DNA from 3 places in the Isoptericola maris genome. Region 2 is predicted to be linked to each of the others. Evidence: riboswitches for the same ligand, from Rfam matches in the RefSeq annotation. Region 2 holds a riboswitch; each other region holds the start of a gene.

Evidence for each region. Region 2 has a riboswitch for thiamine pyrophosphate ahead of thiD (bifunctional hydroxymethylpyrimidine kinase/phosphomethylpyrimidine kinase). Riboswitches for the same ligand answer to the same signal wherever they lie in the genome.
Region 1: another riboswitch for thiamine pyrophosphate. It lies ahead of thiC (phosphomethylpyrimidine synthase ThiC); the one in region 2 lies ahead of thiD (bifunctional hydroxymethylpyrimidine kinase/phosphomethylpyrimidine kinase).
Region 3: another riboswitch for thiamine pyrophosphate. It lies ahead of ACH5HR_RS13915 (thiamine ABC transporter substrate-binding protein); the one in region 2 lies ahead of thiD (bifunctional hydroxymethylpyrimidine kinase/phosphomethylpyrimidine kinase).

Annotation. Positions count from the first base shown of each region.
Region 1 is NZ_JBLUNY010000009.1:149,128-158,910, forward strand. It holds gene ACH5HR_RS13815 (lysine N(6)-hydroxylase/L-ornithine N(5)-oxygenase family protein) at 1-482, opposite strand, end outside; gene ACH5HR_RS13820 (pyridoxal phosphate-dependent decarboxylase family protein) at 479-2,056, opposite strand; gene thiC (phosphomethylpyrimidine synthase ThiC) at 2,373-4,160, opposite strand; TPP riboswitch at 4,157-4,262, opposite strand; gene ACH5HR_RS13830 (MaoC family dehydratase) at 4,350-4,781, opposite strand; gene ACH5HR_RS13835 (FAS1-like dehydratase domain-containing protein) at 4,781-5,257, opposite strand; gene rpmG (50S ribosomal protein L33) at 5,288-5,458, opposite strand; tRNA gene ACH5HR_RS13845 (tRNA-Met) at 5,553-5,629, opposite strand; tRNA gene ACH5HR_RS13850 (tRNA-Thr) at 5,695-5,767, opposite strand; tRNA gene ACH5HR_RS13855 (tRNA-Tyr) at 5,885-5,966, opposite strand; gene rarD (EamA family transporter RarD) at 6,073-7,017, shown strand; gene ACH5HR_RS13865 (YajQ family cyclic di-GMP-binding protein) at 7,043-7,537, shown strand; gene ACH5HR_RS13870 (HAD family hydrolase) at 7,534-8,433, shown strand; gene htpX (zinc metalloprotease HtpX) at 8,453-9,346, opposite strand; gene ACH5HR_RS13880 (FAD-dependent oxidoreductase) at 9,434-9,783, opposite strand, start outside.
Region 2 is NZ_JBLUNY010000001.1:229,748-239,530, forward strand. It holds gene ACH5HR_RS01095 (CNNM domain-containing protein) at 1-493, shown strand, start outside; gene ACH5HR_RS01100 (PucR family transcriptional regulator) at 484-1,269, opposite strand; gene ACH5HR_RS01105 (LuxR C-terminal-related transcriptional regulator) at 1,340-2,782, opposite strand; gene ACH5HR_RS01110 (alpha/beta hydrolase family protein) at 2,950-3,846, opposite strand; TPP riboswitch at 4,006-4,100, shown strand; gene thiD (bifunctional hydroxymethylpyrimidine kinase/phosphomethylpyrimidine kinase) at 4,092-4,967, shown strand; gene ACH5HR_RS01120 (hypothetical protein) at 5,043-6,428, opposite strand; gene ACH5HR_RS01125 (class I SAM-dependent methyltransferase) at 6,483-7,097, opposite strand; gene ACH5HR_RS01130 (ABC transporter ATP-binding protein) at 7,152-8,996, shown strand; gene ACH5HR_RS01135 (ABC transporter ATP-binding protein) at 8,993-9,783, shown strand, end outside.
Region 3 is NZ_JBLUNY010000010.1:635-10,417, forward strand. It holds gene ACH5HR_RS13895 (RrF2 family transcriptional regulator) at 1-224, shown strand, start outside; gene ACH5HR_RS13900 (sulfite exporter TauE/SafE family protein) at 353-1,285, shown strand; gene ACH5HR_RS13905 (PAS domain-containing protein) at 1,385-2,113, shown strand; gene ACH5HR_RS13910 (DUF4235 domain-containing protein) at 2,137-2,430, opposite strand; TPP riboswitch at 2,529-2,633, shown strand; gene ACH5HR_RS13915 (thiamine ABC transporter substrate-binding protein) at 2,689-3,771, shown strand; gene ACH5HR_RS13920 (ABC transporter permease) at 3,954-5,651, shown strand; gene ACH5HR_RS13925 (ABC transporter ATP-binding protein) at 5,651-6,685, shown strand; gene ACH5HR_RS13930 (response regulator) at 6,711-7,373, opposite strand; gene ACH5HR_RS13935 (sensor histidine kinase) at 7,370-8,494, opposite strand; gene ACH5HR_RS13940 (DUF6069 family protein) at 8,697-9,164, shown strand; gene ACH5HR_RS13945 (PrsW family intramembrane metalloprotease) at 9,284-9,783, opposite strand, start outside.

The DNA of each region.
Region 1 (9,783 bases), on a different contig from region 2:
GGCGTCGTGCCCACGCCGAGCACCACGTGGCGGGCCTGGTACCGCTCCCGGCGGATGCCGCCGTCGTCCCCGGCGACCTCCGCCGTCACCACGTACTCGTCCGCGCTCGCGTCGTGCTCCACGGCGACGACGCGGCGGCCCCAGCGCAACGAGTCGAGCCGCGCGGCCACCCAGCGGCAGTACTGGTCGTACTCGGCACGGAGCGGGTAGAACGACTCGCGGACGTAGAACGGGTACAGCCGCCCCGTCGCCTTGAGGAACGCCAGGAACGAGAACGGCGAGGTGGGGTCCGCCATCGTGACCAGGTCCGCGAGGAAGGGCACCTGGATGGTCGCGCCCTCGAGCATCATGCCGGGATGCCAGCGGAACTCGTCCGCCTGGTCCAGGAACACCGCGTCGACGTCCGCCAACGGGTCGGCGAGCGCGGCGAGCCCCAGGTTGAACGGGCCGATGCCGATGCCGACCACGTCGTAGGTGCTCATCGTGCCGCCTCCGTGGTGTCGTAGCGGTCCAGGTGCGGGTGCACGTCCCGGCACGGGGGCACGTGGTCGTCGGCGAGCGCCTGACCGGCGAGGATGCCGTGCGCCGCGCCGCGCACCAGTCCCAGCACGTGGCGGACGTCGTCGAGCGTGACCTCCGGGTTGAGCAGGGTGAGCTTGAGGCAGGGACGCCCCTCCACGACCGTCCTGGCCACGCTCGCACGCCCCGAGTCGAACAGCACCCGCCGCACCCGCGCCACCAGGGCGTCCGCCTGGGCGTCCGTGACCCCGGCGGGCTGGTAGCGGAACAGCACCGTGGACAGGTCGGTGCGCCCCACCAGGTGGAGCTCCGGGTCGTCCCTCAGGTCCGCGTGCACCGCGGCAGCCAGGTCGCAGACGGCGTCGACCATCTCGCCGATCCCGTCGGCACCCACCGCCCGCAGCGTCGCCCACAGCTTGAGCGCGTCGAACCGGCGCGTGGTCTGCAGCGACCTGTCGACCTGGTTGATCTCGACGTCGGCCGCGCCCGCCTCCGGGACCGGGTTGAGGTAGTCGGCGTGCCAGGCGGTCCGCGCCAGGTCGGCCGGATCGCGCACCAGCACCGCGCTGGCGGACACCGGCTGGAAGAACGTCTTGTGGAAGTCGACCGTCACCGAGCGGGCGCGCTCGATGCCGTCGAGGCAGTGACGACGAGCCGCCGAGACGAGCAGACCGCCGCCGTAGGCCGCGTCGACGTGCAGCCACGCGTCGGTCGCGTCGCACAGGTCCGCGATCGTCGCGATCGGGTCGATGCAGCCACGGTCCGTGGTGCCCGCCGTGGCGACCACCGCCATGACGACGTCGCCGACCCGCGCCGTCGTCGCGAGCGCCTCCGCGAGCGCACCAGGGTCCATGCGGCCGTCGGCGTCCGCACCCACCGTGACCACCGCGTCGTCCGACAGCCCCAGGATCATGGCGGACTTCGCGACCGAGAAGTGGCTGCTGGAGGTCGTCAGGATGCGCAGCCGGTCCTGCAGCCCGTGCCGCGCGACACCCCGCAGGCGCGTGCCGTCCGGCCCGGTCAGCGCACTCTCCCGGGCGGCCAGGAGGGCGTGGAGGTTCGACTGCGTCCCCCCGGAGGTGAACACGCCGTCGCCGCCGGTGAAGCCGATGCGCTCGGTGGTCCACCCGACGAGCCGGCGCTCCATGAGCGTCGCCACGGTGGACTGGTCGTAGGTGTCCACCGAGGTGTTGATCGCGGCGAGCATCGCCTCGGCACCGACGGCCGGGATCGCCACGGGGCAGTTGAGGTGCGCCGCGTACGCAGGGTCGTGGAACCACACCGCGTGGGTGGCGTACAGGTCCGCGGTCTCACGCAAGGCGCTGTCGGTGCCGATGGGTGCGTCGAGGTCGACGCCCTCCACGAGGGCGGCCAGCTCGGTGCGGCTCGCGCCGCTCCAGGGCTGCTCGACGGCGGCGAGGCGGGCGGCGACGTCGTCGACGACCTGGCCGACCGAGCGGGCGTAGGAGCTCGCCGTGCTGCTGTTCAGGAGAGCGTCGGTGCAGGTCAGCGTCGCGTCGGGCGGAGTGGTGGGCACGTCCGGGGGCTCCTCGCCGAAGGGGATGAGTTGGTCAGGCTCGCCTAACTTAGTCTCACCTAAGTCCCAGGTCCAGACGAGCCACTATCTGAGACCGCGTGGGACGTGGGGCTGGCGGTGCCGCGGGGTGTCGGGTCCCGTGCACGGTCGCGTTCACGGGCGCAGGGCGCCCTCCACTTCGGGACTGACGACCGTGCACGGGACCCGACACCCCGCTTCGACGCTCCCGCCCGGCGCTACCTGACGCCGTCAGGCACTACCTCGGCCACCGGCCTGCTACCTCGACAGGCGGGCAACTACCTCGGGGAGAGCGGTACTACCTCGCCGGGTCGGGTACCACCTCGGCGGGGGTGGGCATCGTCGGGGTCGGCAGGTAGACCTCTCCCCCGGCGGCCCGGAACTCTGCGGACTTGGCCGCCATCCCCGCGGCCATCTCCGCCTCCGCCCCCGCGACCCGCTCACGCTGGGCCTCGGCGTCGCCGAACTCGTCGCGGATGTCCTGCGAGATGCGCATCGAGCAGAACTTCGGCCCGCACATCGAGCAGAAGTGCGCCGTCTTCGCCGCCTCGGCGGGCAACGTCTCGTCGTGGTACTCCTCGGCCAGCTCCGGGTCCAGCGAGAGGTTGAACTGGTCCCGCCAGCGGAACTCGAACCGCGCCTTGCTCAGCGCGTCGTCCCGCTCGGTGGCACCCGGGTGCCCCTTGGCGACGTCGGCCGCGTGCGCCGCGATCTTGTAGGTGACGACGCCAGTGCGCACGTCGTCGCGGTTCGGCAGGCCCAGGTGCTCCTTGGGCGTGACGTAGCAGAGCATCGCCGTGCCGTACCGGGCGATCTCCGTGGCGCCGATGGCCGAGGTGATGTGGTCGTAACCCGGTGCGATGTCCGTCACCAGCGGCCCCAGCGTGTAGAAGGGGGCGCCGTCGCAGAGCTCCTGCTGCCGTTCGACGTTCTCGCGCACCAGGTGCAGCGGGACGTGGCCCGGGCCCTCGACCATCACCTGGACGTCGTGCTCCCAGGCTCTCTTGGTCAGCTCGGCCAAGGTGTCGAGCTCGGCGAACTGGGCGGCGTCGTTGGCGTCCGCGATCGACCCGGGACGCAACCCGTCCCCGAGCGAGAACGCCACGTCGTACCGCGCGAAGATCTCGCAGAGCTCGTCGTAGTGCGTGTACAGGAAGTTCTCCTGGTGATGCGCCAGGCACCAGCCGGCCATGATCGACCCACCCCGCGACACGATGCCGGTCACCCGGTTCGCCGTCAGCGGGACGTACCGCAGCAGCACGCCGGCGTGGACCGTCATGTAGTCGACGCCCTGCTCGCACTGCTCGATGACCGTGTCGCGGTAGATCTCCCAGGTGAGGCGCGACGCGTCACCGTCGACCTTCTCGAGGGCCTGGTAGATCGGCACCGTGCCGATCGGGACCGGCGCGTTGCGCAGCAGCCACTCCCGGGTGGTGTGGATGTCGTCGCCGGTGGACAGGTCCATGACGGTGTCGGCACCCCACTTCGTGGCCCACTGCAGCTTCTCGACCTCCTCCGCGATCGTCGAGTGCACCGCGGAGTTGCCGATGTTGGCGTTGACCTTCACGGTGAACGCGCGCCCGATGATCATCGGCTCGGACTCGGGGTGGTTCACGTTGTTGGGGATGATCGCGCGGCCCGCCGCGACCTCCGAGCGCACCAGCTCGACGTCGACCCCTTCGCGGATCGCGACGAACCGCATCTCCGGGGTGATCTCCCCCCGGCGGGCGTAGTGCATCTGCGTGACCTTGCGCCCGGGCAGCGCGCGACGCGGCGTGCGCCGCTCGCCCTGCCACTCGGCGGACGCGGCTCCCCGCCGTCGGGCTCCCCGGCCGTCGTCGGCCAGGTCGCGCTCCCGCCCCGTGTACTCCTCGGTGTCGTCGCGCCCGGCGATCCATGCCGTGCGCAGGCCCGGGATCCCCTGCGTGGGATCGCCGCCCGGGCCGTCGGTGCGGTAGATCCGCACCGGTGGGTTGGCCGACCCGTCAGGGGCGTCGGCCAGGGTGATCTCGGTGACCGGGACGACGATCCCGGTCTCGATGTCGCGCTCGAAGGCGAGCGCGCGCGACGGTGCGTCGTGCGACATGTGGTACTCCATCTTCCTACGCCGGCATGACCCGGTCAGGTTCGACGGTCCGGGCCGCGTCAGCCCGATCTCAGCCCCTGCGTGAGGCTCCCGTGGGATCCCGGTCAACGTAGCACGCCCCCACGGCGAGGGCCGTGGGGGCGTGCGGAGCAGAGCAGAGCGGGACCGATGAAGCCTGGCAGGGTGTCGTCAGGCGAGTCGCACGACGGCCTGGGCCCGACCGAGGACCTTGACGTCCTCGTGGGTGACGGTGAGATCGACCCGTGCCGTGCCGGCCTCGGGGTCGAGCGCACCGATCGTCGCGACGACGTCGACGACGGCGCTCCCGCGGGCGGGGACGGGCACCGGCTTGGTGAATCGTGTGCCGTACCGGACGACCGCACCCGGATCGCCGACCCAGTCGGTGACCACGCCGATGACGGAGCCCATCGTGCACATGCCGTGGGCGATCACCCCGGGGAGCCCGACGTCGGTCGCGAAGCCCTCGTCCCAGTGGATCGCGTTGAAGTCGCCGCTGGCGCCGGCGTAGCGGACCAGGGTGGCGCGGTCGAGCTCGAGGGTGCGGGTGGCGACGACGTCACCCACCGCCAGCTCGGCCAGCTCGGGGCGCTGCGTGGTCATCAGGAGTCCTCCCCGCGGACGACCAGGCTGGACGTGACCGTGGCGACGTGCTCGCCCGGAGCGGCGTCGTCGGCCCCGGTGGCGAAGATCTCGCACCGGGTGGTGACCATGGAGATGCTCGCCCGCTGCGTGACGGAGTCGACGTGCAGGACCGTCACCAGCTCGTCGCCGGCGACGATCGGGCGGTGGTGCTCGAACTTCTCGTCCGCGTGCACGACGCGTGCGAAGTCGATCCCGGCAGCAGGGTCCGCGACGTACTGCGACTCGGCGCGCTGGGCGGCCACCACCGCGAAGGTGGGCGGCGCGACGAGGTCCGGATAGCCGAGACCCCGCGCCGCCACGGTGTCGTGGTGCGCGGGGTGCTGGGCGCCGACGGCGTCGGCGAACTCGCGGATCTTCTCGCGCCCTACCTGGTACGGCTCGGTGGCCGGGTACTCACGGCCTGCGAAGGCGGTGTCGGGCTGGGTGTTCGCCACGTCGGTGTGGAGTCTCGCGACGAGACCGCGTCAGCGGGTCTCGCGGTGAGCGGTGTGCTTGCCGCAACGCGGGCAGAACTTCGCCATCTCCAGGCGGTCCGGGTTGTTGCGACGGTTCTTCTTGGTGATGTAGTTCCGCTCCTTGCAGTCCACGCAGGCGAGCGTGATCTTCGGGCGGACGTCCGCGCTCTTGGAAGCCATGGTGTGTCACCTCTCGCGCCCCCGGAAGGCGCAACGTGCGTCAAGGATCTGGGTGGTTCGACGCCGGCCGTCGAACCGTGTGTTGCCGTGTGGTTGGTAGCGAGGGCGGGGCTCGAACCCGCGACCTCACGATTATGAGTCGTGCGCTCTGACCAGCTGAGCTACCCCGCCGCGCGTGACTCAGCGCGAGACCGTCCACCCGTTGTCTCGGGTGGCGGACCCGCGTCGTGTCACAGAGCCCCGAAAGGGAATCGAACCCTTGACCTTCTCCTTACCATGGAGATGCTCTACCGACTGAGCTATCGGGGCGCGGAGAGAACATTACACGGCGTGGGCGGTCCGGACGAAATCCGGCTTCCCCTGCCGCACCTGCACCCTCCCCGGGTGCCGGAACAACCTCACCGAGATGAGAACCGCTCCGTGCGGTGGCAGGTGAGGGATTCGAACCCCCGAAGTCGATGACGGCTGATTTACAGTCAGCTCCCTTTGGCCGCTCGGGCAACCTGCCGAGCAAGGCCGCGGACGACCTTGCGGAGACAACCATAGCGGCCAGGTGGCCGCTGCGGAAATCCGTCCACCGTGGCACTTGTCACCCCGCGGCATATCCTGCGCTGGTGACCACCACCGCCGCCCCGCCCGCGCCCCGCTGGGGCCTGCCGCTGGGCCTGGGAGCCTTCCTCCTGTGGGGCGCCATGCCCCTCTACTTCCCGCTCCTCGAGCCCGCCGGCGCGGTCGAGATCATCGCGCACCGGATCGTGTGGTCGCTCGTGTTCTGCGTGCTGCTGCTCACCGTCACCCGGTCCCTGCGGACCTACACGGTGGTGTTCCGCAACCCCCGTACCCTGGGCGTGCTCACGGTCGCGGCGATCCTCATCGTCACCAACTGGGTGACGTACGTCTACGCGGTGCTCAGCGAACACGTCCTGGACGCCGCGCTGGGCTACTACATCAACCCGCTGGTGACCGTCCTGCTGGGCGTGCTGGCGCTCCGCGAGCGGTTGCGGCCCGCGCAGTGGGTCGCCCTCGGCTTCGGCGCGGCCGCCGTCGTCGTCATCTCCACGGGGGTCGGCGGTCTGCCGTGGATCTCGCTGGTGCTGGCCTTCTCCTTCGGCAGCTACTCGCTGACGAAGAACCGCGCGGGGCGCACGGTCGGTGCGCTGCCGAGCCTCGCGGTGGAGACCACGGTGGCCGCTCCGTTCGCCCTGGCCTACCTCGGCTGGCTGACCGCCGCCGGTGTCTCCACGTTCGGGCAGCAGGGCGTCGGGCACGCCCTGCTGCTGGTCAGCGCCGGCATCGTCACCGGGGTGCCGCTGCTGCTCTTCGGGGCCGCTGCGCGTCGCCTGCCGCTGTCCGTGCTCGGGATGCTCCAGTACCTGACGCCGACGCTCCAGTTCCTCGTCGGCCTGCTCCTGTTCGGCGAGCACATGTCGCCGTCACGGTGGGTCGGGTTCGCTCTCGTGTGGGTCGCGCTCGTCGTCCTCACGGTCGACGGGACCCGGTCGGCACGGGCGACACGACTGGCCGCCGCCGCGACCGCTACCGTGGTCCACGAGCCCTGACCCTCAGCACGCAAGGAGCACCGCCATGGCCGACTCGTCGTTCGACATCGTCTCCAAGGTCGACCGCCAGGAGGTCGACAACGCCCTCAACCAGGCCGCCAAGGAGATCAACCAGCGCTACGACTTCCGCGGCGTCGGCGCCTCGATCTCCTGGAGCGGCGACGCGATCGTGCTCGTCGCCAACTCCGCGGAGCGGGTGAACGCCGTTCTCGACGTCTTCCAGACCAAGCTGATCCGACGCGGCGTCTCGCTCAAGGCCATCGACACGGGCGAGGGCGAGCCGCAGGCCTCCGGCAAGGAGTACCGCCTGCCCGCCACGCTCAAGGAGGGTCTGAGCAGCGAGGACGCCAAGAAGATCACCAAGCTGATCCGCGACGAGGGCCCCAAGGGCGTCAAGACCCAGATCACCGGTGACGAGGTGCGCGTCAGCTCCAAGAAGCGCGACGACCTGCAGGCCGTCATCGCCCTGCTCAAGGGCGCGGACCTCGACGTGGCGCTGCAGTTCGTCAACTACCGGTGAGCACCCCCGGCCGCCTCCCCCGTCTGGTGGCGACCGACCTGGACGGCACGCTCCTGAGCCCGGACGGGACCGTCTCCGACCGCACCCGGTCCGCCCTGCGAGCCGTCGAGGCGCAGGACATCGAGATCGTGTTCGTCACGGCCCGCCCGCCGCGCTGGCTGCCCGGCCTGGCCCACTGCGTGGGTGGTCACGGTCGCGTCGTCTGCCTCGGGGGCGCCGCCGTCTGGGACCTCGCGACCGGCACCGCGCTCGAGGTCCGCGGCTTCGCCGACGACGCCCTGCGCGGGCTCGTCACGGACCTCCGTGCCGCCGTCCCCGAGATCGCGCTCGGGTTCGAGCGGCCCGGCGGCCCCGCCTTCGACCCCTGGTTCCCCCGGGACGAGACCGACCTGCCCGCGACGGCGCGGTCCGTGCCGGTCGAGGAGACGCTGCCCGACGGCGGCACCCCGGCAGCGGCCGACGGGCCTGTCGGCAAGCTGCTCGCCGTCCGGCCGGGGGCGGCGCTGTCCACCCGGCCCGGCGACGTCGGCCACGAGGCGGGCGACCGCGAGCAGGAGGAGTTCTTCGCCGTCGTCCGCTCCGCCGTCGGGCCACGGGCGCTCCTCGCGTTCTCGGGGGCCGCGGGCCTCGCCGAGCTGCTCGCCCCGGAGGTGACCAAGGACGCCGCGCTCGCCCGCTGGTGCGCTCGGCTGGGCATCGAGCCCGCCCACGTGTGGGCCTTCGGGGACATGCCCAACGACCTGCCCATGCTGCGCTGGGCCGGGCGCGGCATCGCCGTCGCCAACGCCCACCCGGACGTGCTCGCCGAGGCCGACGCCGTCGTCGGCCACCATGCCGAGGACGGCGTCGCCGTGGCGCTCGAGGCCATGCTGGCCGGGCACCACCCCGCCCGCTGACCCCGGCAGGGGGCGTCGCTCAGTAGCGGGAGATGCCGCCGGGACCGAATCCGGTCCCGCCGGCCATCTTCTCCAGGCGGGAGACCCGCTCGCCCATCGGCGGGTGGGTCGAGAAGAGCTTCGCCATACCGCCGCCGCGGAACGGGTTGGCCAGCATGAGGTGGGAAACGTTCTCCAGGTCCCGCGTCTGGGGCAGCGGCGCCGCGGCGGTCCCCTGCTCGAGCTTGCGCAGCGCGGAGGCCAGCGCCAGCGGGTCACCGGTCAGCTTGGCGCCGTCCTCGTCCGCGTCGTACTCGCGGGTGCGCGAGATCGCCATCTGGATGAGCATCGCCGCGAACGGCGCGAGGATGGCGAGCGCCAGGCCGGCCAGCATGTTGCCGCCGTCGCGCCGGTCACCCCCGCCGAAGAACATCAGGAACGACGCGAGGGAGGTGATGACACCGGCCAGCGCCGAGGCCACCGACGAGGTGAGGATGTCCCGGTTGTAGACGTGCATGAGCTCGTGGCCGAGCACGCCCCGCAGCTCGCGCTCGTCGAGGATGCGCAGGATCCCCTCCGTGCAGCACACGGCGGCGTTCTTCGGGTTGCGGCCGGTGGCGAAGGCGTTGGGCGCCTGCGTCGGGGAGATGTACAGGCGCGGCATCGGTTGCCGGGCGACCGTGGACAGCTCGCGCACGATCCGGTACATCTCCGGCGCCTCGAGCTCGGTGACGGGGTATGCGTGCATCGCCTTGATGGCGATCTTGTCGGAGTTCCAGTACCCGACGGCGGTGCTGATCAGGCCGAGCGCGGCGAAGACGAACAGCATGCTCTGGCTGCCGCGGAAGAACACGGCCCAGATGCCGAGCAGCACCGCCCACAGCACCCCGAAGAGCAGCACGGTCTTGAGACCGTTGAAGTGCCGATGACCCACGTGCGTTCTCCTTCCAGGCGACACCCGTGCAACGCACGAGGCCCGACGGCGGTTCCCACCGCCGTCGGGCCTCGTCGTACGTCAGGGTCAGGCGCGACCCTTCGCGATGTCGATCATCTCCTCGCGGGGGACGACCTTGATGCGCTCGCGCCCGTGGGGCTCGCCCAGCGCGATCTCGTGCGCGTCCAGGAGGGAGAACTCGTCCCAGGTGACGACGTCGACGCCGCGCTCGACGAGGAAGTCGACGACCTGCTGCGGGTCGCCGTGCGGAGCCGTGCGGCCGTCGTCGGCGACGTCCTCGACGAGGTGCCGCACCGTCTCCGAGGCGTCGGACTTCGTGTGCCCGATGAGGCCGACCGGACCACGCTTGATCCAGCCGGTGGCGTACACGCCGGGCAGGTGCTCGCCCTCAAGGTCGACGACCCGACCCTCCCGGT
Region 2 (9,783 bases):
GGGGCATGACGCGGCGACCATCCGCCACCTCGTGGAGCACTCGGCGGAGGTCGGCACGATCGACGCGTCGATCCGTAGCCCCCTGGCCGGTGCCCTCGACCTGACGACCCGACAGGTGTCGTCGTTCGTGGGCACCGGTGCCCGGCCGACGGCGGTGGCCACGACGGCGACCGTGGCCGACGTGCAGGCGATGTCTCGCCGCTCGGGCCACCTGCGCATCCTCGTCGAGTCCGACGACGGCGCGCCAGGGGTCGTGCACGTGCGGGACACGCTCCTCGAGCCGCTCGACCGGCCGGCACGTGAGCTGGCCCGGCCGGCCTACGTGGCCCCGACGGACCAGCCCGTGCACGAGGCGCTGTCCGGGATGCGCCGGGCCAGCGAGCAGCTGGCCGTCGTGATGGACGGGTCGCGCTTCGTCGGCGTGGTCACCCTCGGTGACGCGCTGCGGCAGGTCACCCCCGGCTCCACGCCAGGAGCCGCGGGTCAGGTGTGACGGCCGCCGTGAGTCGTCGGGCTGCGGTGGGCGTGCAGCGCGAGCGTCAGGTCGACGAGGTCGCGGGGCCGGTCCACGCGGCGTCCGGTGAGACGCTCCAGCCGGCGCAGCCGGTTGGTCACGGTGTTGCGGTGGCAGCCGAGCCGCCTCGCGGTCTCCCTGGCCGACCCGTCGGTGGCCAACCACGTCGCGAACGTCTCCAGCAGCATCTCCTGGTCGGGCTGCACCGCGTCGAGGAGCACGCCCAGGACCTGGTCGCGGATCTGGCGCGCCAGGGTGGGGTCGGCGCCCAGCAGCGCGGCGGGAAGATGCTCGGCCAGCCGTGCTGCACCGCCGTCGGGCGGGCACAGGTCCAGCGCGGTCTCGGCCTGCCGGCGGCTGTCGGCGAGCGCGGCCAGCCCGTCCACGGGCAGCCCGATCCCGAGGCGGACGCCGGCCGGCAGGCGGTCGTGCGCCGTCGGGACGGTCGTCGCGTCGTCGAGCCGCACGATCCCGAGCTCGACGGGACGCGAGCTGTGCCAGTGCACCTGGGCGGCACGACGACCGACGACCGCGCGTCCCGTCGCGAGCCCGGCCTGCCCGGGCGCCTCGAGGGCGACCACCTGGTAGCGGCCCGTGACCGGCATCGCAAGGGCCATCGCCGCCGGCCGCAGGTTGGCCAGCAGGCAGGAACCGTCCAGCAGCGAGGCGACGGCCCGGTGCCGCGACCAGGTGGTGCCGCCGTGCGTGCCCGTTCGCGGAGCAGGGGCCGCGGTCAGGGTGGTGACGTCGGGCATGAATCCTCCTCGCGGACGACGCCGGTGTCGTCCCGCCAGGTCACAGCATGACATACCGCCTGGTCGGTCTCTACTGCGCCGCGGCGCCGGTGCTCGGCGGCACCTGCAGCGCGAGCTCGACGCGCGAGCGGATGCCGAGCAGCACGAAGATGTTGCGCAGGTGGCAGTCCACCGTGCGCACGCTCACCGAGAGACGTTCGGCGATCTCCCGGTTGGTCTCCCCGGCGGCGACACGGCGGGCGATCCGAAGCTGGTGCGGGGTGAGGCCGGTGAGCACGTCGGGAACCGAGGTCGCCCCGGCGGCCTCGGCAGCCCGCAGCTCGGTGCGGGTGCGGTCCGCCCACGGGTCGGCGCCACCGCGTTCGAAGAGCAGCAGCGCGTCGCGCAGGCGCTCGCGGGCGTCGCTCGGTCGCCCGTGGCGGCCGAGCCGTCGGCCGTGCAGCAGGAAGGTCACCGCGCTCTCGAAGCGGCCGCCGGCCTCGAGGTGAGCGGCATGGGCCTCGCGGAACAGGGCGTCCGCCTCCGCCTCGGTGGAGCAGAGCAGAGCGCGGCAGCGCAGGAGCAGGGCCGGGCCCTGCGGGTCGGACGCCGTGCGGCTCCACCTGGCGAGCTCCGGCAGTGCGGCGCGACCCGTGGCATGGTCGCCGGCTCCGACGGCCGCCTCGACGAGCGTCGGCAGCACCAGGCCGCGCAGCGCGAAGTGTGCGCCTTCGGCCGACGCCAGCAGCGAGACCAGCCGGCTCGCCGCGTCGGCGGGCCGGCCCTCGACGAGCTCGGTCCGGGCGAGCGCCCACTCGGCCAGCGTGACCGGCTGGGTGAGCCCGTGGCGGCCGGCGGTCGCCAGGGCCGTCGTGGCATGGTCGACGACGTCCCCCGAAGGTCCCTGCACGGCCGCCGTCAGGGCCAGCACCGCGTGGTGGTGCGCCGCCGTGTTGGCGCGACGTGACTGCTCCGCGGCGCGCAGCCCCGTCAGCGCGTGTTCGCGCGCCTGCGCGTGGCGTCCCGCTCGCAGCTCGGCGTAGGCCACGTACTCGGTGGCGCGGGCGACGAGCGCGGGGTCGTCGGCCGCACGAGCGGCGGCCAGCGCACGGGCCCCCGCGCGGCACCCGTCCTGGACGTCTCCGGTGAGCAGTGCGGCGGCCGCGCCACGCAGGAGCGCCTCGGGATCGTGCCCGGCGAGCGCGCCGCGCACCACCCGACGCAGTGGTCCGGCAGCCTCCGACGTCCGGCCGTGCAGCAGTGCGAGCATCCCGGTCAGGTAGTCCCGGGGAGCGCCGTCGAGAGCGGCCTGACCCAGGGCCGTGGTCAGCGCCTCCACGCACGCGACATGGTCGCCCGCGCTCCACGCGGCGTTGACGGCGGCCAGCGTGGCGATCAGCGCGGCCCCGGGCTGCTCGCCGAGCTCGGACCGGGCGAGGCTGAGGCTGGCGTAGGCGTCGTGCACGGGACCGTCGGCATGGAGCCGGAGCCCGCGGGCGAGCTCGGTGTGCCCTCGCATCGCGGTGGTCTGCATGCCGAGAGGCTAGGTCGACCGCACGGTCGCGCCACTCGTCCTTGTGCCGGGACACGGGTGCCCGGTCCCCGCGGTGTGCCACCGCACACGACGGCGGGCGGACGCATCGGGTGCGCCCGCCCGCCGTCGAGGTCCGCCGTCCCGGTCGGGACGAGGTCAGGCCCGGGTCAGAACGGGCACGAGCTCTCGTACTTCTCCACGTCCGAGAACCACCCGGTCGAGGGTCCCGGGCAGAGGAACTGCGTGTACCGCGTGTCGTCGTCGACGAACCGCTTGAGCCAGGAGATCGAGTACTTCGCGATCGTCGTGTTGGAGCTGTTGGGAGCGAAGTGGCTGGCCCCGTCCAGCTCCAGGTAGGCCTTCTGAAGGTCTCGGTCGAAGGACTCGTAGAACGGCTCGGCGTGCGTCTCGTGCCGGGCGACGGAGTCGTACTCGGCGCCGAAGATCAGCGTGGGGGTGCTGACCGACGACCAGTTCTTCTTCACGTGCCACGGGGTCATGGGGATGGCGGCCTTGATGTCCGGGTTGTCGTCCACCGCGCGCAGCGTGCCGCCGCCGCCCATCGAGTGGCCCATGAGCGCGAGCCGGTCGGCGTCGATCCGGTCGGCGACCGGGCTCGAGTCGGTGAGGTAGTCGAGGGCCGCCTGGAGCTGGCGGGCTCGGGAGTCGGGCTGGTCGTAGATCGAGTTCGTGGCCATCGTCAGGACGACGAAGCCCTGGGACGCGAGCCGCGGACCCAGCCACGAGATGGTCCGCTCGGTGCCGGTGTAGCCGGGCGAGATGACGACGGCGCCGAAGTCGCCGTCGCGCGTCGTGGTCGGGTAGTAGATCGTGCCGCCACCGAAGCCCGAGACGAGGCTGGAGACGTTCCGCTCGGAGATCGAGTAGCTGCCGCGCGACGCCTCGATGCTCGACTCGGTCGGGTTCGGGCCACGCTCGTGGGGGTTGTCCGCGCCCTGGGCGGCGGGGCCGGCGGCGATGCCGACGCCCACGGCGACGGCGAGCGAGGCCAGGATGCCGGTCACCCGCTGGCGGGTCCGGGAGGTGCTCGGTGAGTGCTGCATCGTACGTCCTCTCTGACGGGGCCCCCGGCGGGAGCCGTTGCTGCCCAAATAGCGTGCGGTGCCGGCCCGCCGGGTGGCATCGGCAAGATCGCCGGTCCGGTGCCGGCGGCGCGAGCCCGAGACACCGTCTCAGGCCCTGGTGGCGGCAGGCTACGGTGGTCCCACGACACGGGGTGCGCCCACCGGGAGCTGAGATCACACCCGTCGAACCTGATGCAGTCCGCACTGACGAAGGGATGTCGCCCATGCCGTCGACCCTGCCCACCCGCCACGGATCGCCGTGGCGCCCGCGCCCCGTCCCGCGGGTGCTGTCCGTCGCGGGCTCGGACCCGTCCGGGGGGGCCGGCATCCAGGCGGACCTGAAGGCGATCGCGGCAGCCGGTGGCTACGGCATGGCTGCGCTGACGGCGCTGACGGCGCAGAGCACCCGAGGGGTGAGCGCCGTGCACGTACCGCCCCCGTCGTTCCTCGCCGCGCAGCTCGACACGCTGCGTGCCGACGTCGCGCTCGACGGGATCAAGGTGGGGATGCTGGCGTCGTCGGCGGTCGCCGACGTCGTCACCCGGTGGTTGGACGACGGCGCGGGAGTCGACGGTCCCCCCGTCGTCGTCGACCCGGTCATGGTCGCGACCTCGGGGGACCGTCTGCTGGACCGCGCCGCCGAGGACGCGGTGCGCCGGCTGCTCGACCGGGCGGACGTCGTGACGCCCAACGTCCCCGAGCTGGCCGTCCTGCTGGGCACGCCCGTCGCGACGACCTGGACGGGCGTCCTCGGTCAGGCTGCCCGGCTGGCCGCCCGGCACGACGTGCTCGTGGTGGCCAAGGGCGGTCACCTGCCCGGCGACGAGGTGCCGGACGCGCTCGTCGGGCCGGGCGGCGTCGTCGCCGAGCTGCCGGGCCGGCGCGTCCCCACGACCAGCACGCACGGTACCGGGTGCTCGCTGTCCAGCGGGCTGGTCACGCGCTACGCCCGTCACGGCGAGTGGGAGCGAGCGCTGCGGGAGACCAAGGCCTGGCTGACGGACGCCGTCGTCGCGGGAACGGCGCTCGAGGTCGGCAGCGGCTGCGGCCCGGTCGACCACTTCTGGGCGCTGCGCGGGGTGCTCGTCGAGAGTCCTTAGCAACGCCGAACGTCGTGGTCCGGACCGTTCTCACCGGCCAAAGCGGGCGTGACCATGACGTTCGGCACGGGAGGGTCAGTCGAACAGGTCGCCGAGGTCGCCGATCTCGTCCAGGATGCCGCCGAGCACCATGCCACCCAGGACGGCGCCGAACGCTCCGGAGCCGGTGCGGCCGGACGCGGGCCGACGGTGTCCTTCCCACGGCTGCGGGCCAGGATGCGCGACGTCTCGGCGTGCCAGGTCGGCGGCCTCGGTGGCCAGGGCGGACGCGCGGCGCGCTCCGTCGACCGCTGCCTCGGCGTCGGTGACGTCCCGTGCCGCGGCGAGCTCGCGCTCGGCCGCGGCGAGCCGGGTGCGGGCGTCGGGGCCGACCGGCGCGCGGTAGTCGTCCACGACGGAGCGTGCCGCCGCGACCTGGCGCGCCGCGTCGTCGAGCGCGGGCCCGCGCTGCGCTGCTGCTCGCCGGGAGCGTTCGTCGCGCTCGATCCGGTCACGGACGGCGTCGTCCAAGGCGGTGTTGGCCTCACGGAGCCGGGTCAGGGTGGCGATCGGGTCGGTCGGCGCCCCGGGCGCGGGCAGGGTCCGCAACGTCTCGGACAGGGCGTCCGCCGCGAGGTCGACGGCGCCCTCGCGGCGGGTCGCCGGCATGGCGCGGGCCTGGGCGAGCTCGGTGCGGGACTCGGCGACCAGTGCGCCGAGGGCAGCCTCGGCACGCAGTGCCTCCGACTCGAAGTCATGGACGGCGGACAGCAGGCCCTCGGCGCGGTGGAGGGCGTCCTCGGCCGCGCGCGTCCCCGCTGCCGCTTCGGCGACCTGCTGGGAGGCGAGCCTGCGCCGGGCGGCGCCTGCGCTCCGGGCGGCGAAGTCCAGGAGGCGTCCGGCCTGGGCCGGGTTGTCGGCCACGGGCGCGAGCGCGTGCTCCGTGTAGTCGGCATGGAGTCGCTCGACGTCGTCACGTGCCGGGTCGATCGCGCCCCGCACGGTCTCGATGCGTTCCTCGACGCGGTCGACCGCTTGCGGGGTGGCCCGGGCGGAGCTGCGCCGCGCCGTCAGCGTGGCGTCGAGGTCGTCGAGCGCCGTGCCGGCGGCGCCGCACAGCTCCACGATGCGACCCGACCACGCCCGGCGTTCGGCGTCGGTGTCCGGCACGTGGTCGTGCAGGAGCTGGTTGAGATGGAACGCTTCGCGCAGGTGTTCTCTGGCCTGCCGCAAGGCTGGTCCGGCCTCCGCGGTGGCAGGCTCGCCGAGCTCGGCCACGGCGAAGGACAGCTCGTCCTCGGCCAGCCGCGCACGTTCGTCCGTGCGGACCAGCGCCGACCCGGCGGCCGTCGTCAGACGGGCGAGCTCGGTCTCGGCGGCCTCCCGTCGACGTCCTCGGCGGCCCCGGAGCGCGAGCGCGAAGCCTGCGACGACCACCAAGACCACGCCCGTCACCACACCGACCAGCTGCACGCCATCCATGCCGGGAATCGTACGGGCATCCGGGAGCGGCCGGGACGGTCGGCCACGGGTGGCTCAGGCCGGCCTGCGCGCGACGACCTCGAAGGTGTGCCAGTGCTTGGGGCCGCCGAACGAGGGACCGTCGTGCTCGCGCTCGTCGACCACCAGCACGTCCAGGCCGTCGATCAGCTCACCGACGTCCTCCTCGTGGTGGAAGGTCAGCGCGTCCGCCGTCGCAAGGTCGGTAGCCCACTCGTCGCGCTCGCCGAAGAGCGTGACGCCGACCCAGCCGCCCGGCGCGAGGGCGCCGCGGACGCCCTCCCAGACGCGCGCGAAGTCCGACGGCGGGACGAAGGGCAGCGCGTAGGAGGCGTGGACGAGGTGGGCGCTCGGCAGCGGGAGCGCCTCCTGGACGGTGGCCACGCGCACCTCGAGACCGGCGCGCAGCGCCGGAGGCACCAGGCGGGGCACCAGGTCGGCCGTGCCCGGGGCCGGGTCGACCGCGAGCACGTGCCAGCCCGCACGCACGAGAGCCGTGGCCTCGACCCCGCTTCCCGCACCGAGGTCGACGGCCTGGCGGCCCGCCCCCTCCCCGGCCCGGGTGAGCAGGTCACGGCAGAGCTGCCGCGGAGCGCGTCCCGTCTGGCGGGCGTTGTAGAGATCCCAGTGCGCGAGGTCGAAGCGGGTCACCCGCAGATCATGCCCCGGGCAAGCATGTCGATGCTCGGTGGGATGATGTGAGCGATGCCACCCGACTCTCCTGAACGCCCCGCGCCCGCCGGCTCCCAGCTCGGCACGGTCGCCTCGGTGCTGCGGCTGCTGCCCTACGTCCGTCCGGCGCTACCACGCCTCGTCGGCGGTCTGGTCGCCTCCCTCGGGGCGAGCCTCGCGGCACTGGCGATCCCGCGGGTCCTCCAGCGCCTCGTGGAAGGGCCGCTCGCGCAGGGCGTCGCCGACCACGACTACGCCGCGCTGCTGTGGCCGACGCTCGCCGTCCTCGGTCTCGGGATCACCGAGGCCGGCCTCATCCTCCTGCGCCGCAACCTCGTGATGTACCCGGGCACCCGGGTCGAGGCGGCGCTGCGCACAGAGCTCTTCCGTCACCTGCAGCAGCTCCCGGCGGCGTTCCACGACCGGTGGCCAGGGGGTCAGCTGCTGAGCCGCTCCATGACCGACCTGGGCCTCCTGCGGCGATGGCTCGTGTTCGGGCTGCTGCAGCTCGTGGTCAGCACCGTCACCATCGCCGTCGGTGTCGCCCTCCTCCTCACGACCGCCGGGTGGCTGGGACTGGTCTACCTCGCCGGTGCCGTCCCGGTGACGATCATCGCGTTCCGGTTCTCGCGCCGCTACCGCGTCATCGCCCGGCTCTCGCAGGACCAGTCCGGCGACCTGGCCAACACCGTCGAGGAGTCGGTGCACGGGATCCGGGTGCTCAAGGCCTTCGGCCGCGGGGACGACGCGCTGGAGTCGTTCTCCGGGCAGGCGGAGGAGCTGCGCCGCACGGAGATCCGCAAGGCCGGCAACCAGGCCACCGTGACCACCTCCCTGCAGCTCGTCCCGGAGCTCACGCTCGCGGTCTGCCTGATCCTCGGCATCTGGCTGGCAGCCGAGGGGCAGTTGAGCGTCGGCGCCCTCGTCGCGTTCTTCCTCACGGCAGCCGTCATCAACGGCCCGGTCGTCGACCTCGGCATGACGCTGTCGATGACCCTCAACGCCCGCACCGCCGTCGACCGCTTCTTCGAGGTGGTCGACACCCCGAACCCGCTGACCGACCCGGCCGACCCTGTCGACCTCGGCGAGGGTGAGGGCCGCGTCGTGCTGCGCGACGTCGGTTTCCGGTACGCCGACGCCCCGGCGCCCGTGCTCGACGGCGTCGACCTCGAGCTGCCGGCAGGCACGACGACGGCGCTGGTCGGATTGACCGGGTCCGGCAAGTCCACCCTCGCCCTGCTGGTCCCGCGGCTCGCCGACGTGACCACGGGCGCCGTCGAGATCGACGGCCACGACGTGCGCGACCTGTCCCGGCACGACGTGCGACGTGCCGTGGCCGTCGCCTTCGAGGACCCGACGCTGTTCTCGGCGTCGGTGCGCGACAACGTGCTCCTCGGCGTCGACGACGACCTGCCCGCCGAGGCCCGCGAGCAGCGGCTGCACGAGGCCGTCGAGGTCGCCCGGGCGGGCTTCGTCCACGACCTGCCGCGGGGCGTCGACACCCGCATCGGCGAAGAAGGGCTCTCCCTGTCCGGCGGCCAGCGACAACGCCTCGCCCTCGCCCGGGCGATCGCCGCCCGGCCCCGCGTGCTCGTCCTCGACGACCCGCTCTCCGCCCTCGACGTCACCACCGAGGAGGCCGTCACGGCTGGCCTGCGAGACGTGCTCCAGGGCACCACCAGCCTCGTCATCGCCCACCGGCCGTCGACGGTGGCGCTCGCGGACCGGGTCGCCGTCCTGTCCGCGGGGCGCATCACGGCGGTCGGGACGCATCGTGAGTTGCTCGCCTCCGACGACCACTACCGCTATGTCATCGCCTCGCTCGAAGCCGACTGGAAGAGCGGCGAGCACGACCACGCGACGGAGGCGACCCGATGACCGCGCCGCGCACCACGACGCCCGACAGCTGGGCGCCCCGCGACGTCCACACCGACGACGTGTCCCAGCTCGACCGGACGACATCGCGCGCGGTACGCAGCCGCTCGCTCCGGCTTCTCGGGGAGCTGCTGCGTCCCCGGTGGCGCCCGCTGGCCTGGGCGGGGCTCCTGATCGTGGTCGGGACGCTCGGCCAGGTGGCAGGGCCGCTCCTCGTCCAGGCGGGGATCGACACCGCGCTGCCCGCCCTGCGCGACGGCGACCCCGGTCGGCTCGTGACCATCGGCGGCGCGTACCTCGCGGCCGCCGTGCTGGGCGGCGTGTGCGCCGGCGCGTACGTCCGGGCCGCGGCCCGCGTCGCCCAGAGCGTGCTCCTGGAGCTGCGTCGCCGGGTCTTCCGGCACACGCAGCGGCTCTCGCTCGAGTTCCACGAGTCCTACACCTCGGGTCGCGTCATCAGCCGCCAGACCTCCGACCTGGAGGCGCTCCGCGAGCTCTTCGACGGCGGGCTGACGGGCGTGGTGTCCTCGCTGATGCTCATGGTGTTCACCGGAGCGGCGCTGTTCGTCGTCGACTGGCGGTCGGGGCTGGTGCTGACGGTCGCCCTCGTGCCCGCCTGGTTGCTGACCCGCTGGTTCCAGCGGCGCTCGCAGCTCCACTACCGCGAGCAGCGCGGCGCGTCGGCACGGCTCATCGTGAAGTTCGTCGAAACCATGACGGGCATGCGGGCGGTCCAGGCGTTCCGGCGCGAACCCACCACCCAGGCCGAGTACGCACGGCTCGGCGAGGA
Region 3 (9,783 bases), on a different contig from region 2:
TCGTCCGGGCCGTGGACGGCCCCCTGGTGTACGTGCGCGACCAGCGCCCGTCCGACCTGGACTACTCGGGGTCTGCCGCATCGCTGCTGCACGTCTGGGTGGCGCTGCGCGCGAACGTTCGGGCGGTGCTGTCCCAGGTGACTCTCGCGGATCTCGCTACGGGGACGATCCCGGCGGAGATCCGTCTCCTGGTGGACGACGACGAGGCGTGGGAGAACCCCTGACGGAACGGCTCCGTCGGAGCCGCCCGGGTCACGCTCGGTGCGACGTTCCCGAGACACCCCTCGACATTAAACCGATGGGACCGATAGGGTATGTCGAGTAACTCGTCGTTCCCACGTCGGAGGCTCTCGTGCCCACTCTCGTACTGCTCGCTCTCGTCGGACTCGGGGCGCAGCTCGTCGACGGCAGCCTGGGCATGGCCTACGGGGTCACCTCCACGACCCTGCTGCTGATGATCGGCACGAACCCGGCCGCAGCCTCGGCCACGGTCCACCTGGCCGAGATCGGGACGACGCTCGCCTCCGGTGCATCGCACTGGCGCTTCGGCAACGTCGACTGGCGGGTCGTGGCGCGCATCGGCCTGCCCGGCGCGGTCGGCGCGTTCGCCGGCGCGACGTTCCTGTCCTGGCTCTCCACGGAGATCGCCGGCCCGCTCATGTCGGTGCTGCTGCTCGGCCTGGGGGTCTACGTCCTGTTCCGGTTCACCTTCCGCGGGCTGCGCACCGACCGGATCGGGCAGCCGCTGCGCCGCCGCTTCCTGACGCCGCTCGGCCTGGTGGCCGGGTTCATGGACGCCACCGGCGGGGGCGGCTGGGGGCCCGTCGGTACCCCCGCGATCCTCGCGAGCGGACGTCTCGAGCCCCGCAAGGTCGTCGGTTCGATCGACACCAGCGAGTTCTTCGTCGCGGTGGCGGCCAGCCTCGGCTTCCTCGTCGGCCTCGGGACGGCCGGGATCGACGGCTCCTGGGCGATCGCGCTGCTGATCGGCGGGCTGATCGGCGCACCGATCGCTGCCTGGATCGTCCGGTGGGTGCCGCCGCGCGTCCTGGGCTCCGCGGTCGGTGGGGTCATCGTGCTGACGAACACGCGCACGCTGCTCCGCACCGACCTGGTGTCGGTGGGCAGTGCCGCGACGACGGTGATTCTCGCCGTCGTGGCTGCCGTCTGGGTTGGTGCGGTCGTCTACTCGGTCCGGGCGCACCGCAGCGAGCGTGCTGCCGCAGCCGCCGAGTCGTCCGGGGCAGGGGACGAGGAAGCGTCCGACGCGGCCCCCGTCGGATGACGGAACGCCTCCTCAGGTGGCAGTTCTGGGCCTCGGGAGTACGGTGGGCGGCACACGAGTCCTGACCGGGTGCTGAGCCCGGAACCCGGGGGAGATGTCATGAGCGGTTCGTCGTCGCACCGCACCGTCGGGGGTGCCGGCCTGGCCGGCGCGGCCGAAGTTCTCGCAGCGGGTGTACAGCTCGTCGTGGGCCGGTACCGGGTCGAGCTCGACTCCGGCCGCACCTGGTGGTCCGACGAGGTGTACCGGATGCACGGGCGTGAGCCGGGCGAGATCGAGCCGAGCATGGACGCGCTGAGGTCTCGCACGCACCCCGACGATCGCAGCCGGGTCTCCCGGACCGCCGTGGTGGCGATGCGGTCGGGACGGCCGTTCAGCAGCGCCCACCGGATCGTCGACCCGCACGGGAAGGCGCGGACGGTCGTGGTGACGGGGCAGGCGCACCTCACCGACGACGGCGAGATCACGCACGTCGCAGGCTATGTGCTGGACGTCAGCCCGGTGACCCGTGAGGCGCTGGACCGCGAGTCCCAGCGCGCCGTGGGACGGGCCATGGTGTCGGCCTCTGCTGTCGAGCAGGCCAAGGGTGCGTTCATGGTGGTGCACGGCATCGCGGAGGCCGAGGCCGGCGACAAGCTCGGCGAGGCGGCTGCACGGGCCCAGATCCCGTTGCAGGCTGCGGCCGCTCAGATCGTCGAGGCGATGGCCGGCGCCGACGGCGACCCGGCGGTGCGGCTCGAGGCGGCCCTGGCCGCCGTCCACACCGTGGAGCGGCCTCGTGGGCACGAGGCGCAGCTGGCCCGACGGCGGCAGCGCACCCGCGGCTGAGCGCGCCTGCGCCGGTCCGGGCCTCAGACCACGGAGACCTGCTTGGCCCGCCGGTCCACGGCCTTGGTGACGCCCTGCCGGGCGAGCCGCCGGGCGAGGACGGCGACGCCGCCGGTGACGGCCGCGAACGTGATCGCCTGCACGATCGGGATGTCGTCCGCGTCCAGGTCGATCGGGGCGTCGTTCCCCGTGGCCTTCTCCCAGATCACCTTGATGAGCTTCTGCGCGACCCACCCGGCCGCGAACGTCGCCGCGACCGTCCCGATCTTGAGGCCCAGCGAGGGCTCGGACTGCGGGGAGAGCTCAAGGTGATCCACGGATCCTCCAGTACCAGACGGCGGCATCGGGCGAGGCTCGCGAGGGGTCCGCCCGACGGACGTCACCACCGTAGCGTGCGCACGGTGTGTAGGCTCGGAGGGAACGACAGGGGAGCGCCACCGAGCGCTGAGAGTGCGGATCTCCGCAGACCCTCGAACCTGACCCGGTTAGCACCGGTGGAGGAAGTCGGGCTTCTCGATCCCGTCGTCCGTGGACATGGACGACGGCCCCCCTTCAGATCCGTCTGAGGAGGACGAATGATCATCCGTACCCGCCGCACCCTGGCGACGGTCGCCGCTGTCGGCCTGCTGCCCGCACTGGCCGCCTGCTCGGGCAGCGAGGCCCCGGGGGAGTCCGGTGGGTCGTCGACCGACGGCGAGCTCTCGGGCACCGTCACGCTGGTCACCCACGACTCCTTCGCCCTGAGCGACGGGCTGCTGGAGTCCTTCGAGTCGAAGACGGGGCTGCAGGTCGAGCACGTGGCCGCCGGCGACGCGGGCACGCTGGTCAACCAGCTCGTCCTGACGCAGGACAGCCCGCTCGGGGACGTGGTGTACGGCGTGGACAACACGTTCGCGTCACGCGCCGTGGAGGCGGGGGTGTTCGAGCCCTACACGCCGACGGACCTCGACCCGTCGGTGACCGCGCAGGCGGAGCCGGGCCTGGTGGCCCTGACCCCGATCGACCGTGGCGACGTCTGCCTCAACGTCGACACGGCCTGGTTCGAGGACGCGGGCATCCAGCCGCCGGCCACCTTCGAGGACCTCACCGAGGAGGAGTACGCCGACCTGACCGTCGTCACCAACCCGGCGACGTCGTCGCCCGGCTTCGCGTTCCTGCTGGCCACCGTCAGCGCGTTCGGCGAGGACGGATGGCAGGACTACTGGGCCGAGCTCGCGGACAACGGTCTGCGCGTCACGGACGGCTGGTCGGACGCGTACTACGTCGACTTCTCGGGCGGGGGCGAGGGCGGCGAGCGACCGATCGTGCTGTCGTACGCGACGTCGCCGGCGGCCACGGTCACCGAGGACGGCAGCGCCTCGACCACCGCGGCGTTGCTGGACACCTGCTTCCGCCAGGTCGAGTATGCGGGCGTCCTCGCGGGGTCCGACAACCCGGACGGCGCCCGGGCGCTGGTCGACTTCCTGACGTCGGGGCCGGTGCAGGCGGACGTCCCGGGCAGCATGTACATGTATCCCGCGGACGAGTCCGTGGAGCTGCCCACCGAGTGGGAGCAGTTCGCGCCGCTCGCCGAGGAGCCGCACGAGGTCGCCGCGGAGGAGATCGCGGCGCACCGTGACGAGTGGATCGAGCAGTGGACGGCCACGGTCATCGGGTGAGCCGGAGGCGACGCGAGGGTGAGGGGCGCAGCGGAGCAAGACACTCGCCCGGAGCGGAGCCGCAGGGTCACCCGACGCAAACCCGGGTGAGCCGGAGGCGACGCGAGGGTGAGGGGCGCAGCGGAGCAAGACACTCGCCCGGAGCGGAGCCGCAGGGTCACCCGACGCAACTCCGGGTGAGCCTGCGGCTCCGACCCCGGCAGGCGTGGCTGGGCTGGGGGGCCGCGGTCGGTGTCCCTCTGGTGTTCCTCGCCGTCTTCTTCGCCTGGCCGGTGGTCGCGCTGGTCGTCCAGGGCTTCTTCGCGGACGACGGCGCGGGCGGGCGCACGCTCGACCTCTCCGGCTTCGCGGAGGTCCTGGGTCAGCCGCGCACGTGGCGGGTGGTGGGGCAGACGCTCGCGCAGGCGTCCGTGGGGACGGTGCTGAGCGTGCTGCTCGGCATCCCGGGCGCCTACCTGCTGTACCGGTGCCGGTTCCCCGGTCGGACGTTGCTGCGTGGGCTGGTGACGGTCCCGTTCGTGCTGCCGACCGTCGTCGTCGGTGTCGCGTTCCGGCACCTGTTCACGCCGTCGGGGCCGCTGGGGTGGCTCGGGTGGGAGGAGAGCTTCGCGGGCGTGGTGGTCGCGCTCGTGTTCTTCAACTACTCGGTGGTGGTCCGCACGGTGGGCGGGCTGTGGGAACGGCTGGATCCCCGTGCCGAGCAGGCTGCGCGGGCTCTCGGTGCGACGCCGTGGCGCGCCTTCCGCACGGTGACGCTGCCGGCGCTGGGTCCGGCGATCGCCTCGGCGGCGTCGGTCGTCTTCCTGTTCTGCTCGACGGCGTTCGGCGTCGTCCTCGTGCTCGGCGGCATGCGGTACGGCACGATCGAGACGGAGATCTGGATCCGCACCACGCAGTTCCTGGACCTGCGTGCCGCGGCCGTGCTCAGCGTGCTGCAGCTCGTGGTGGTCGTGGCCGCGCTGCTGGTCAGCGGCCGCCTGCGTGCCCGCCGCGAGCGGGCCTTGCAGCTCACGGGCGAGCGGTCGGGCGCCCATCCGCTGGACCTGCGCTCCGTCCGGGACGTGCTGCCCGCGGTGGCGACCGCCGTCGTCGTCTGCGGGCTGGTCGCGTTCCCGCTCGCGGGTCTCGTCCTGCGGTCGTTCCGGGGGCCCGACGGCGCCTGGTCGCTCGCGAACTATGTCGCGCTGGGGACGACGGGCGGGCGCAACGCGCTGACCGTGACCGTGTGGGAGGCGACGGCGAACTCGTTGCGGATCGCGGCCCTCGCCACGCTGATCGCCGTGGTGGTCGGCGGGCTGGTGGTGCTGGTCGTCTCGCGCCGGCCGCGTTCGCGCGGCCTGCGGCGCGCCGTCGGGGGGCTCGACGCGGTGTTCATGCTCCCGCTGGGGGTGTCGGCGGTGACGGTCGGGTTCGGGTTCCTCCTGACGCTCGACCGGCCGCTGGGTCTGGACGTCGACCTGCGCACGTCGGGGCTGCTGGTGCCGATCGCGCAGGCGGTCGTCGCCATCCCGCTCGTGGTCCGCACGATGCTGCCGGTGCTGCGGGCGATCGACCCGCGGTTGCGGGAGACGGCGGCGGTGCTCGGCGCGCCGCCGGGCCGGGTGCTGGCCAGCGTGGACCTCGCCCTGGCGGCGCGGTCGCTGGGGCTCGCCGTGGGGTTCGCCTTCGCGGTGTCGCTCGGGGAGTTCGGCGCGACGTCGTTCCTGGCCCGGCCGGACGCCGCGACGCTGCCGGTGGTGATCTACCGGCTCGTCGGGCAGCCCGGCGCGGAGAACTACGGGATGGCGCTCGCGGCGTCGGTGGTGCTGGCGCTGCTTACCGCGACGGTCATGATGGTGGCGGAACGGATGCGTGGCGACGGCGGCGGAGGGGAGTTCTGATGACGGTCTCGCAGGAGCGCGGTGCCGGCCTGGCCGTGCGCGACGTCGTCGTCCGCTACGGGCAGCGGCGCGGGCACGCGGGCACGACGGCGGTCGACGGCGTCTCGCTCGACGTCGCGGCCGGCGAGGTGCTGGCGCTGCTGGGGCCCAGCGGCTGCGGCAAGTCCTCGCTCCTGCGGGCGGTGGCCGGCCTCGAGCCGGTGGCGGCGGGTTCCGTGGCGTTCGACGGTGCCGACCTGGCGGGCGTGCCCGTGCACCGTCGGGGGTTCGGGCTGCTGTTCCAGGAGGGCCAGCTGTTCCCGCACCGCGACGTCGCGGGGAACGTGGCCTACGGGCTGGCCGACCGGCCGCGGGCGGAGCGGGCCGAGCGGGTGTCCGAGCTCCTGGCCCTGGTGGGGCTCACGGGGTTCGGCGGGCGACCGGTGGCCGAGCTGTCGGGCGGGGAGAAGCAGCGGGTGGCGCTGGCGCGCGCCCTGGCCCCCCGGCCGCGGCTGTTGCTCCTCGACGAGCCGCTCTCGGCCCTCGACCGGGGCCTGCGCGAGCGGCTGGCCGTCGAGATCCGGGCTGTCCTGCACGCGACGGGCACGACAGCGGTGTTCGTCACCCACGACCACGACGAGGCGTTCACGGTGGCGGACCGGGTGGCGGTGATGTCGGCGGGCCGGCTCGCTCAGGTCGCGGCGCCGGAGGCATTGTGGCGGGCACCCGCCACGCGCGAGGTCGCGGAGTTCCTCGGGTACCAGACGTTCCTGCCGCACGCCGACGGTCTCCTCGCGGTCGGTCCGGCGGGCCTGCGGGTGGTCGACGGCGGCTCGGGTGGCGCTTCCGGTGGCGCGTCGGTGGGCGGTGAGGTGCGGCACGGCGTCGTCGTCGCGACCACGTTCCGGCGCGGTCGCACCGAGGTCACCGTGGACGCGGACCTGGGTGCGGGCGAGGAGCGGCTGGTCGCCCTCACGGACGGCAGCGTGCCGGCGGCCGACGACAAGGTGGGCTTGGTGCTGGACCCGCGGGGCTGCGCCGTCGTGCCCGGCTGAGGATGACGACGGGGCGCCGCGGCGCTCAGCCCTGCGCGTCGTGCACGAGCAGCGCCACCTGGGTGCGGTTCTCCAGGCCGAGCTTGTCCAGGAGCTGGGAGACGTGCGCCTTGACCGTGGGCACGCTGAGGTGGAGGCGGGTCGCGATCTCGGCGTTGGAGGCGCCCCGGCCGAGCTCCGCGGCGACGTCGCGCTCGCGGGCCGTCAGTGCCCCCAGGGCCGCGTGCGCCCGTTCCCGGGCACCGCCGGTACCGGCGACGGTCTCCATGAGCCGCCGTGCGACGTCGGGCGCCAGCACCGGCTCGCCCGCCGCGGCCGACCTGACCGCGGCCGCGATCCGGGCGGGCGGCATGTCCTTGAGGAGGTAGCCGGCGGCGCCGGCGTGCAGGGCGCCGCCGACCTCCTCGGCCGTGTCGAAGGTGGTCAGGACGACGACGGCGGGCGGTGACGGCCGCGCCCGGACGGTGCGCGTCGCGTCGATCCCCCCGACGCCGGGCATGCGCAGGTCCATGAGGACGACGTCCGCCGGGTGGGCGTCGAGCACACCGGGGACCTCACCGCCGTCCGCCGCCTCGGCGACCACCCGGATGCCGTCGGCGCCGTCGAGCATGAGGCGCAGACCGGCGCGCACGAGCGCGTCGTCGTCCACGAGCACGACGCGCACGCTGCGCTGCGGGGAATCGGTCATCGGTCCCACGGTAGCCAGGCCGCGAGCGTGAAACCTCCGCCGGCACGCGGGCCCGCGTCGAACCGGCCGCCGAGGAGCGTCACCCGCTCGTGCAGCCCGACGATCCCTGTGCCGCTGCCCGGTCCGTCGCCCGGTGCGCCCGGCCGTCCGCCGTCGTCGGCCACGCGCACCGTGGCCTCACCGGGTCCGATCTCGAGCTCGACCCGGACGGCCGCGCCCGCGGCGTGCCGGCGCGCGTTGGTGAGACCTTCCTGGACCACGCGGAAGAGCGTGGTCCGCACGGCCGGTGGCACCTCGGCGGAACCGGCTGCCGGCGCGTCGTAGGAGACGGCGCTCCCGGCCTCCCGCGCCTCCTCGACGAGGCCCGCGACGTCGTCGAGGTCCGGTGCGTGGTCGAGGCCGTCCGCGCGCAGCAGGCGGATCACCTGGCGGAGGTCCTCGAGCGCGTCGCTGACGCCGGAACGCACGCGGCCGGCCGCCGCGGCGAGCGCTGCCGGGTCGGCGTCGGGCCGGTACTCCAGCGCCCCGGCGGTCGCCGCGAGCAGGGAGAGCCGGTGGGCCAGGGTGTCGTGCATCTCGCGCGCGATCCGGGTGCGCTCGGCCGTGCGAGCCTCGGCCACCCGCTGCTCCTGCTCGGCCTCGGCACGCCGGGCGCGGTCGCGCAGCGACCACAGCACGAGCGCCCGCTCCTGCCAGAACGCCCCCCAGCCGAGCAGCGCGGCGTGCACCGCGACGTCGCACAGCAGCCACCAGACGAGCGGGAGGGGGACGGGGTGCCACAGCGCCTGGACGGCGTGCCCCAGCGTCCCGGCGACGGCGACGAGCAGGGCGGTGCGGATCGGGCGGCTCCGGGCCACCTGCAGCGTCGCGGCCGTGGCGGCAGGCGTCGCGGCGGGGGAGAGCGCGGCCAGTGCCGCGAGCCCGAGTGCCGCGGCGACCGTGTGCCGAGTGAACAGCAGGGCCGTCAGCCCGAGCGCCGCCAGCGCGACGGAGACGTCGAGGAGCAGCCCGGTGCGGACGTCGAGGTTCGAGGTCACGACCACCACGGCGGTCAGCGCGGCGATCGCCAGCCAGGCGCCGATGAGCAGGCGTCGCGGGAGGGTCGCGGGAGGGACGTGCATGGCAGGAACGCTACGGCTGCCCGCCGGGTCCCGACACCGACGAAGGTCGGGGGCGTCCCCGGCTCCGGTCGGGGTGCCCGACGACGGAGGTCCCGGCAGCGACCTCCCTCCGGCCGAGGCGCAGGTCGCCCCGGGGCTCGCACGCTGGGTACCGACAGCATCCGAGGACGGACCGGCAGCGCCGGCGGGAGGAGACGGGACGATGACCCATCAGACGACGGGACGGATGATTCCGGACGGGAACGGGACCGGGCGGCGCGGCGGGGTGCTCCGCCGTCGGACCCCGGCGTGGGGCGTACCGCCGCTGGCCGCGGCGGTCGCTGCGGTGGTGTGGACGGTGGCGACCGTGAGCGGCGCGGAGCTGGTCGCGAGGACCGGTGGCGGCCTGCGCGAGGTGGGGCTGGTCGACGTCGTCGTGGCCGGGCTCACGGCCGGGCTGCTCGGCTGGGGCGTGCGTGCGCTGCTGCGGCGGCTGCCCGGCGGCGGTGACCGGGTGTGGCTCGTGCTGTGCGGCGTGGTGCTGCTCGGCTCCTTGGCCGGCCCGCTGGGCGCGGCGACACGGGAGGCCGTGGGGTTCCTGGTCGCCGAGCACGTGGCCGTCGGCGCGACGATCGCGCTCGGCCTCCGGCGGAGCGCCTCGGGAGGCGGGGTCGACCACACCGCGGGCTAGCGCCTGGCCCATCCATGATGCGGTGCACGCTGCTGAACGGCTGACTCGCCCTGACCGTCACCGCGTTCTCGGCGAAGCGACAGGCAGGACGAAAGCCTCCTCCTGACCAGCGCGGACGGTCAGCCTCGCCAGGCAGGACGCGGCAGGGCGGGCAGCGCGAACACCGCACGGGCATGGTGCATGAGGAGCAGGAGGGGGTCGCGGCGCGCGACGAACGCGTCGTCGGGCACCAGACCGAGGGCGCGTCGGCGGTGCAGCATGGCGAGCTCCGTCGCGGCCTGCTGGTAGTCCGCCAACGCGCGAGCGGGCCCGCGCCCGAGGGCGGCCCGGACCTGTTCGCGGGCCCGGCGTCTGCGGTGCAGCGAGGACAGCATCCACAGGTCGGACGGCGTGACGACGCCGGTCTCGCGGTACTGCGGCAGGTGGGTGCGGATCAGGGCGACGATGCGCTGCCGGTCGCGGTGCAGCACGACCGCCAGGGCGACGAGCACCCCGAGCCCGGCGAGGTAGGCCGCACCGAGGCCCGGCAGCCCGAACGCCGACGACGCGTTCCACGCCGAGTGCAGCGCGACCGCACCTGCCAGCCCGGTGAGCACCGGGATTGTCCTGCTCCGGCCGG